2 regions of the Janthinobacterium sp. SUN120 genome follow, and region 2 is predicted to be linked to the other one. Evidence: riboswitches for the same ligand, from Rfam matches in the RefSeq annotation. Region 2 holds a riboswitch; the other holds the start of a gene.
What was found. A riboswitch is a leader RNA that binds a small molecule or an ion and turns the genes downstream of it on or off. The one in region 2 is predicted to bind thiamine pyrophosphate.
Positions count from the first base shown of each region.

Region 1 (4,759 bases), on a different contig from region 2:
CGACCGCGTGCTGCTGCGCCACGGCGCCGAATTGCAAGTGCGCAACCGCGAAGGCGGCGGCCTCGCGTTTCAGATCAGCTTGCCAGCGGCATAAACGGACGGGAACGGCACAGCTGTGCCGTTCCCTGCCGCTCAGGCGGATGCCTGTTCCTGCGCCAGCAATTTATTCATCAACAATTCCGTTGCCCCATAGCCGTACAGGGAATCGCTTTCCATGCCCGGCGTATCGAAGGGAATCGATTCCTCACGGTTCAGCTTGGCAGGGTCGGCATCCGCATAGCTGGCGCGCCAGGCGCGCTGCAAGGATTCATTGCGGCGGATAAAGGCCGGCATGGGCCAGGCGTCGCGCTCCCAGTGGCGGCTGTCGCCCAGCAGGGGCCAGCGCTCGTTGAGCAGGGCCATGTCGCCCGTGCGCAGGCGGCGCACGGCCTGTTCCGGGCGCAAGCCTTCCAGCTCTTCCAGCGTGGGCAAGCTGTCGCGCTTCGGCCCGAACATATACGCCAGCATGATGCGCCCGGCAGGCGCCCTGCGCGCCACCACGCCGACGGCATAGCCGCCGCCCGGCAAGGGCACGGCAAACCAGCTGCCTTCTCGGTATGGTAATGATCTCATTTCTTGAAGCCCCCTGAAATACACCGGACAGCCGCTGCTATCCGACGTTAAATTTAATTAGGGGCACAGTCTACGCGAAGCGATGCGAAAGTGGCGCATGGTACGCCACAGCAACAAACCAATAGTTACAATATTTTCTCGTCATAGTGATACTGGGCAACAATCGGCCCCGCCTTGAACAGCGCTTCCTTCATGGCCGTGTCCAGGCGCGCGTCGCGGCGGCGCATCCATTCGAGCAGCATGGCCGCTTCCTTGCGGCTGGTGTCGCCCGCATGCGCGAGCACGCGGCGCAGTTCCGGGTCCGTGCACGCCTCGAAGCGCTGGCTGTTCAAGTCCAGCGCCTGCAGTGCGGCGATGGTGGCGCCGATGGCGCGGTGCATGTCGAGCGCGGTGGCCGGCAGGCCGGATTCTTCCAGTGGGACGGTGGTCATGCGCATTCCTTTTCGCGTGGTGGTGACATCGGCTGCATTCTCCACCGCGCGGACGAAAAGCTCAAGCGTCCACGGCACGTTTCCACCCATTCGGCCATAATCATGGCTCAGCAACAGCCTAAACCTCAGCGGCAGGAGCCCCATGTTCAATTTCGACTTTTACAATCCGACGCAAATCCTTTTCGGCCAGGGCCAGATCGCCGCCATCACGGCGCTGATCCCGCCCCAGGCCAGAGTGCTCATGACGTATGGCGGCGGCAGCATCAAGCAGAACGGCGTCTACGATGAAGTCAAGGCGGCGCTGGCCGGCCATACGGTGCTGGAATTTGCCGGCATCGAACCCAATCCCAGCTATGAAACCCTGATGCAGGCCGTGGCCATGGTGAAAAGCGAGCGCATCGATTTCCTGTTGGCCGTCGGCGGCGGTTCCGTGGTCGATGGCACCAAGTTCATCGCCGCGGCCGCCCTGCACGAAGGCGTGGCGTGGGACATCCTGGCGAAAGGCGGCAAGATCGTCGAAGCCGCCCTGCCCTTCGGCACCGTGTTGACCTTGCCGGCCACGGGTTCCGAAATGAATGGCTCGGCCGTGATCACGCGCAAGGCCACGCAAGAAAAGCGCTCGTTCATGAGCCGCAAGGTCTATCCTAAATTCTCCGTGCTGGACCCGTCGAAGACGTTCACCTTGCCGCTGCGCCAGGTGGGCAATGGCGTCGTCGATGCGTTCGCGCATGTGATGGAACAGTATTTGACCTACCCAGTGAACGCGTCCGTGCAAGACCGCTTCGCCGAAGGCATTTTATTGACCCTGATCGAAGAAGGCCCGAAGGCCCTGTCGCACCCGGACGACTACGACGTGCGCGCCAACGTGATGTGGAGCGCCACCCTGGCCTTGAACGGCCTGATCGGCGTGGGCGTGCCGCAGGACTGGTCCACGCACGCCATCGGCCACGAATTGACGGCCTTGTATGAGCTCGATCATGCGCAAACCCTGGCCATCATCCTGCCCAGCATGTTGCGCGTGCGCAAGCAGGCCAAGCGCGCCAAGCTGCTGCAATACGCGGCCCGCGTGTGGGGCCTGGACGGCGGCGACGAGGATGGCCGCATCGAAGCCGCCATCGCGCGCACGGAATTCTTCTTCCGCCACATGGGCGTCAAGACGCGCCTGGCCGACTACGGCCTGAATCACGCCAGCGTGGACGCCGTCGTGTCCGCCCTGGAAGCGCACGGCATGACGGCCCTGGGCGAACAGCGCGAAGTGACGCCCGCCGTCAGCCGCAAGGTGCTGGAACTCAGTCTGTAGATTCGCATCACACTGTTGTAAAACGGTCAGCCGGGTGGGACAGCTGGCCGTGGTTCATGCTAAGCTGTCATTTCGCTAGGGGTCCTGGAGCAGTCATCCGGGTGAGAGATACCCTTCGTACCTGATCTGGATAATGCCAGCGAAGGAAAGCGCAAAGTACCTCCCTCCTTTGATAGCTCCTGCGTTGGCGCCAGCCGAACAAGCAGCCTGCCGTGCTCTTTTTACAGAGACGGCTTGAACCACGAGCAATCTATGTCCACACCGAATTTATCCGTTTCTGTTCTGACCCTGGCCATCCTGCACGCGTTTGCCGCGCCCGCCCTGGCTTCCGACGCAGCCGACCCGCAGGCGCAAAGCATGGCCGAAGTCGTCGTCACGGCCAGCAAGGCGCCGGCCGCCAAGCGCGCCTCCGTGGGCGGCTTCAGTGACGCGCCGCTGCTGCAGACGCCGGCATCCGTCACCGTCATTTCGCAAAAAGACATGCAGGACTTGCAGATCCGCAACCTCAGCGATGCCGTCAAGCTCGACACCAGCATCAACGACGCCTATAACGCCGTCGGCTATGCGGAACAGTTTTCCATCCGCGGTTTCAAGCTCGATAACAATTCCAGCTACCGCAAGGATGGCGTGGCCATTCCTGGCGACACGCAAATCCCGCTGGAAAACAAGGAACGCATCGAAGTGCTGAAGGGCCTGGCCGGCTTGCAGGCAGGCGTGGCCGCGCCGGGCGGCGTGATCGACTTCATCGTCAAGCGCCCCACCGCCGCCCCGCTGCGCACGGTCACCGTGGAAACGCGCGAGCGCGGCACCGTGTACGGCGCCATCGACCTGGGCGGCCGCCTGGAAGACACGCGTTTCGGTTACCGCGTCAACGTGGCGGCCGAGCGCCTGCGCTCCTACATCAAGGGCGCGGACGGCAACCGCAAGTTCATTTCCGGCGCCTTCGACTGGCAGATTTCGCCGCAAGCCCTGCTGCAAATCGATGCCGACTACCAGGACAAGGCGCAGGCGACGGCGCCCGGCTTCCAGCTGCTGAACAATAAAACCTTGCCAACCGGCATCAGCGCCGACGCCATGCTCAACCTGCAGCCGTGGACGCGTCCCGTGGAAACCGTCACCAGCAATCTCGGTCTGCGCTTCCAGTACGCGTTCAGCGACGACTGGCACGCCACCCTGTCGGCCAACCAGCACTCGTTCAAGCGCGACGACTACACGGCCTTCCCTTACGGCTGCAGCGCGCAAGACCTGTACCCCGGCTTCTGCGGCAATGGCGACTTCGACGTGTATGACTACCGCAGCCTGGGCGAGACGAAAAAACCGCTGAGCGCGCAAGCCATGATCCAGGGCAAGTTCGCCACCGGTTCCCTGCGCCATGAATTCACGGCCGGCGTCTCGACCTTCCGCCGCAAGGACCGCGCCGGCCTGTACGTGTACGACTGGGCCGGCGTGAGCAACATCTACCGCCCGCAGATCGTCGACATGTCGACGGGCGTGCAAGGCCCCGTGCGCCTGGTGCGCAAGGACACGGAAAACTCCGTCTTCGTGCAGGACATCGTCAGCCTGGCGCCGGACTGGAAGCTGCATGGCGGCTTGCGCCATATCAATGTCGACGGCTACCAGTATGTACTCAAGGCCGATACGGAAATCCGCGCCAAGCACGATTTCCTGCTGCCCAACGTCTCGCTCGTCTACACCCCGCTCGACAATCTCTCCGTGTATGCGGCCTATTCGCAAGGCATGGAACATGGCGGCACGGCCGACCGCAAGGCGCTCAATGCCAACGTGGAATTGTCGCCCAGCCGCTCGAAGCAGGTCGAAGTCGGCGTGAAGATGGATGTGACGCCGGACTTCATGCTGGCGGCCAGCCTGTTCCAGATCCGCAAGGGCCTGGAATTCAACCAGTACGTCGACAGCACCGCCTATAACTTCGTGCGCGAAGGCCAGGCCCAGCACCGGGGGCTGGAATTGTCGGCCCAGGGCAAGGCATCGTCCAGCCTGAGCCTGGGCGCGTCCGTAACGGCCCTGAACAGCCAGCAGTCAGGCACGGGCAATGCCGACCTCGACGGCAAGCGCGTGCCCAACGTGCCGGCCTTCAAGGCGGCCGTGCATGCGGATTACGCCGTGCAACAGGTGGCGGGCTTGAGCGTGAATGGCAGCTGGGAATATGCGGGCAAGAAAGCGTTTGAGTACAGCAACACGACCTTCGTGCCGTCGTACAACGTGTTCAACCTGGGCGCCGCGTACGCCACGCGCATCGCCGGCACGCGCGCCGTGCTGCGCGCCGCCGTCAACAACGTGGCCGACAAGTTCTACTGGCGCGACGTGACGCCGGAATCGGATGGCTATCTGTATCCGGGCGCCAGCCGGACGTTCAAAGTCTCGGCGCAGTTTGACTTTTAATTGAGGGAAATGGCAG
Region 1 is NZ_JAPUBW010000002.1:203,627-208,385, forward strand. It holds gene O0879_RS10615 (hypothetical protein) at 1-94, shown strand, start outside; gene O0879_RS10620 (Imm26 family immunity protein) at 133-612, opposite strand; gene O0879_RS10625 (hypothetical protein) at 738-1,043, opposite strand; gene O0879_RS10630 (iron-containing alcohol dehydrogenase) at 1,186-2,343, shown strand; TPP riboswitch at 2,411-2,508, shown strand; gene O0879_RS10635 (TonB-dependent siderophore receptor) at 2,596-4,743, shown strand; gene O0879_RS10640 (ATP-binding protein) at 4,740-4,759, opposite strand, start outside.
Region 1: it holds a riboswitch for thiamine pyrophosphate, as region 2 does, so the genes downstream of both, O0879_RS10635 (TonB-dependent siderophore receptor) here and thiC (phosphomethylpyrimidine synthase ThiC) in region 2, are expected to answer to the same signal.

Region 2 (4,759 bases):
GGTCGCGCGCGCCGGCAATCGCCGTATTCATCAGCACGCCATCGCAACCGAGTTCCATGGCGATGGCCGCGTCCGACGCCGTGCCCACGCCCGCATCGACGAGTACGGGCACTTTCGCCTGGTCGATGATCAAGGACAAGTTCCACGGATTCAAGATGCCCATGCCCGAACCGATCAGGGACGCCAGCGGCATGACGGCCACGCAGCCGATGTCTTCCAGAATCTTCGCCTGGATGGGGTCGTCGCTGCAATACACCATCACGTCGAAGCCATCCTTGACCAGCGCTTCGGCCGCGACCAGGGTTTCCGGCATGTGCGGAAACAGCGTCTTTTCATCGCCCAGCACTTCCAGTTTCACCAGATTGCGCCCGCCCAGGAGTTCCCGCGCCAGTTGCAGGGTGTACACGGCATCCTTGGCGTTGTAGCAGCCGGCCGTGTTCGGCAAGATCGTGTACTGGTCGGGCGGCACGAAATCGAGCAGGCTGGGCGCGTTCGGATCTTGCCCGATATTTACCCTGCGGATCGCCACCGTGATGATCTGCGCCTCGGCCGCGTCCGTCGCTTCGCGCGTCTGCGGCAAATCCTTGTACTTGCCGCTGCCCACCAGCAGGCGCGATTGGTACTGTTTGCCTGCGATGGTCAGCAGATCGTTGTTTGTTGCGGTATTCATGTGCGTTTCCTTGTCTATTCTCAACTTAACCGCCGCCAATCGCGCGTACGATTTCCACCTGGTCTTGAATTTCCAGGACCCGGTCGTGCCACGCCTTGCGCGGCACGACGTTGCGGTTGACGGCCAACGCCAGCGCCTGGTTTTCCAGCGACAGCGCGGCGATCAATTGGTCCAGGGTTTGCCCCAGCGGCACCTGGTGCGGCGCGCCGTTGAGCGTGATGTCGATCAATGCAGTCATCACGCCCTCCTTCAGACCTTGCGGTACAGCTCGGCGCCGTTCTTGATGAATTCGATGGCCTTGATTTCCATGCCCTGCTTGAGCGCCTTGTCTTCCGCGATGCCCATGCCGGCCGCGTATTCGCGCACTTCCTGCGTGATCTTCATCGAGCAGAAATGCGGGCCGCACATGGAGCAGAAATGCGCCACCTTGGCCGAATCCTTGGGCAAGGTTTCATCGTGGAATTCGCGCGCCTTGTCCGGGTCCAGGCCGATATTGAACTGGTCGTCCCAGCGGAATTCGAAGCGGGCTTTCGACAGTGCGTTGTCGCGGATTTGCGCGCCCGGATGGCCTTTCGCCAGGTCGGCCGCGTGCGCCGCGATCTTGTACGTGATGATGCCGTCCTTGACGTCCGCCTTGTTGGGCAGGCCCAGGTGTTCCTTCGGCGTCACGTAGCACAGCATGGCCGTGCCATACCAGCCGATCATGGCTGCACCGATGCCCGAGGTGATGTGGTCGTAGCCGGGCGCGATATCCGTCGTCAGCGGCCCCAAGGTGTAGAACGGCGCCTCGCCGCACTGTTCCAGCTGCAAGTCCATGTTTTCCTTGATCAATTGCATGGGCACGTGGCCCGGACCTTCGATCATCACTTGCACGTCGTGCTTCCAGGCAACTTGCGTCAGCTCGCCCAGGGTTTTCAATTCGCCCAGCTGCGCCTCGTCATTGGCGTCGTAGATGGAGCCGGGGCGCAAGCCGTCGCCCAGCGAGAACGACACGTCATACGCCTTCATGATTTCGCAGATCTCTTCGAAATGCGTGTAGAGGAACGATTCCTGGTGGTGCGCCAGACACCATTTCGCCATGATGGAGCCGCCGCGCGAAACGATGCCCGTCAGGCGCTTGGCCGTCATCGGCACATAGCGCAGCAGCACGCCCGCATGGATGGTGAAATAATCGACGCCCTGTTCGGCCTGCTCGATCAGGGTGTCGCGGAAGATTTCCCACGTCAGATCTTCCGCCTTGCCATTGACCTTTTCCAGCGCCTGGTAGATGGGCACGGTGCCGATGGGGACGGGGCTGTTGCGCACGATCCATTCGCGCGTCTCGTGGATATGTTTACCTGTGGACAGGTCCATCACGTTATCGCCGCCCCAGCGGATGGCCCAGGTCATCTTTTCCACTTCCTCGCCGATGGAAGACGTCACGGCGGAATTGCCGATATTCGCATTGATTTTCACCAGGAAATTGCGGCCGATAATCATCGGTTCGACTTCCGGGTGATTGATATTGGCGGGGATGATGGCGCGGCCGCGGGCGATTTCCTCGCGCACGAATTCCGGCGTGATTTCGACCGGGATGCTGGCGCCGAAGGACTGGCCCGGATGCTGGCGGCCCATCAGGTCGGCCAGGCGCTCGCCCATGGGGCCGGAAGCCTTGAGTTCGCGCAAATACTCCTGGCGGCGCATGTTTTCGCGGATGGCAACGAATTCCATTTCCGGCGTGATGATGCCTTGGCGCGCGTAATGCATCTGCGTCACGTTCTTGCCGGCGATGGCGCGGCGCGGCTTGCGGTGCAAATTGAAACGCAGCTCGGCCAGCTTGGGGTCCGCCAGGCGGGCGATGCCGTAATCGGAAGTGGGACCGGGCAATTCTTCCGTGTCGGCACGCTCCATGATCCATGGCAGGCGCGGCGTATCGAGGCCGGAGCGGATATCGATGTTCACGTCCGGATCCGTGTAGGGGCCGGAGGTGTCGTAGACGTAGATCGGCGGATTCTTTTCGCCGCCGAACGACGCTTCCGTGTCGGACTGGCTGATCTCGCGCATGGGCACGCGGATATCGGGGCGGCTGCCTTGCACGTAAATCTTGCGCGAATTGGGCAACGGCGCGATGGCGGCTTCGTCGACCGTGGCGGTGGCGGAGAGGAATTTCGGGTTGGCGTTCATTTTGGCTCCTTGGCTAGACTATTTTTAAGCCTGGAGCCAGCTAAGGAGGTTCGGAATTGCGCACGCGGAAAAGCGGGGTGCAGTCATCCTAAAGCTTCCCTTCGCTGGCATTATCCAGATCAGGTTCGGAGGGTATTTCTCACCCGCGCTTGCACTGTGTTTCCACAGCGAAAGGCAGGACCCCTAGCGTTTGCCGCCTTGCGGCAGCGAGCCAATTATACGCGGTTCACGCCGCGTGGCCAGATGATTTCTTGCAGGTGTCGTCTTTGCGCATCTGCTGCATTGCAACAGACGCCATCGCGCTTATTTCTTCTTGCCCCAGCGCCAGCTGGTCGGTTCGCCCTTCAGCTGGCAGATGAAAATGAGCACGGCAACGATGGCCACTTCATAGACGATGTAGCCGACCAGCATGGTTTGCGGGGGGAACAGGAAGGCGCCGCAGGCGAACAGCGCCAGCGCGGCCAGGAACACCAGCCAGCCTTGCCAGGTGATGGGCAAGCCCCAGCCCCAGCCATAGGTCTTGGCGGGGAACCAGTAGGAGGGAGATTTGTCGGTCATGATTTTTCCTGGTCTGTATCGATGGCGCCCAGTATAAATCAGGCACTGCGATGGCGCTCCGTGACATCGAGGCCGATGCCGCGGTAGCCGATGAAACGGCTGCCCGTGTCGAACATCGGTTCGCCGCTCACCTGCAGGTATTGCGTGCTGCCGTCGAGGTTGGCGCGGCTGTAGATAAAGTCGAGAAACGGTTCCCGCGCGGCAATCTTGGCGTCGAGCAAGGCGCGTTCGGCCGCGTTCCAGCGCTGCGGCTCTTCCTCGCTGCCGATGCCCAGCATTTCAGCCACGGGGCCGGAAAAGCGCGTCAAGTTGCCCTGCGCATCCTGTTCCCAGTACCAGTCGGACGACAGTTCCGTGAAGCGCTGGAAGCGCGCTTCGCTTTCGCGCAGCTCCGCCGTGCGCACTTCCACCATCTGTTCCAGCGACTTGTTGTATTCGGCCAGCTTTTGGTACAGCAATCGCACTTCCAGCATGTTGTGGATGCGCGTCTTGACTTCCACCAGGTCGAAGGGCTTGCTGACGAAATCCTTGGCGCCCGCCTGCAGCGCGCGCAGCTTGTGGCCAGGCTGGGCCGTGATCACCAGCACGGGCAGATAGCTGCCCGCCTCCAGGTCGCGCAAGCCTTCCATGACTTCAAAACCATCCATTTCCGGCATCTGCAAGTCGAGCAGGATCAGGTCGTAGCGGTGCTGCTGGTGCAGCGCGCGCACGGCTTGCGGGTCCATGGTGGAGGTGATGCGCGTATAGCCGGCATTGCGCAGCACCTGTTCCAGCAGCATGACGTTGGCCTCCTGGTCATCGACGATGAGGATGCTGGCGTTCAGGATCTCGGTGGCTTGAAGCATGGCGGTATTCCTAAAAATAAATGCTGAATTAGCGTACTGCATGAGTGTCGTCGGCCAGGCCGTGCGCGGCCGCATGGTGCAGGGCCACGTCGAGCGCATCCATGAATTCGACGACCTTGATCGGCTTGGTCAGGTAGCGGAAGAAACCCGCTTCCAGGCCCTTCTCGATGTCGCGCGGCACGGCGTTGGCCGACAGGGCCATCACGGGAATATGTTTCGTGAGCGGATCGTCGTGCAGGATATGCAGGGCGCCATAGCCGCTGATGCCGGGCAGGTTGATATCCATCAAGATCACATCCGGCTGATACGTGCGCGCCAGGTCGATGCCCAGGTGCGCATCGATGGCCGTGAGCAGCTTCAAGTCGCTGCGGCGGGCGATCAATTGCTCCACCAGCGCCAGGTTGGCGGGATTGTCTTCCACGTACAGCAAGGTGCGCTGGCTTTCCTGCGCTTCCTGCGCCTGCGGCAGCGCGTCGCCGTCGCCCAGCATCAGTGCCGGCGCATTGCTGGCGGCCAGCTCGAA
Region 2 is NZ_JAPUBW010000007.1:153,350-158,108, forward strand. It holds gene O0879_RS26820 (thiazole synthase) at 1-670, opposite strand, end outside; gene thiS (sulfur carrier protein ThiS) at 696-899, opposite strand; gene thiC (phosphomethylpyrimidine synthase ThiC) at 920-2,833, opposite strand; TPP riboswitch at 2,913-3,028, opposite strand; gene O0879_RS26835 (hypothetical protein) at 3,137-3,391, opposite strand; gene O0879_RS26840 (response regulator) at 3,430-4,236, opposite strand; gene O0879_RS26845 (ATP-binding protein) at 4,265-4,759, opposite strand, start outside.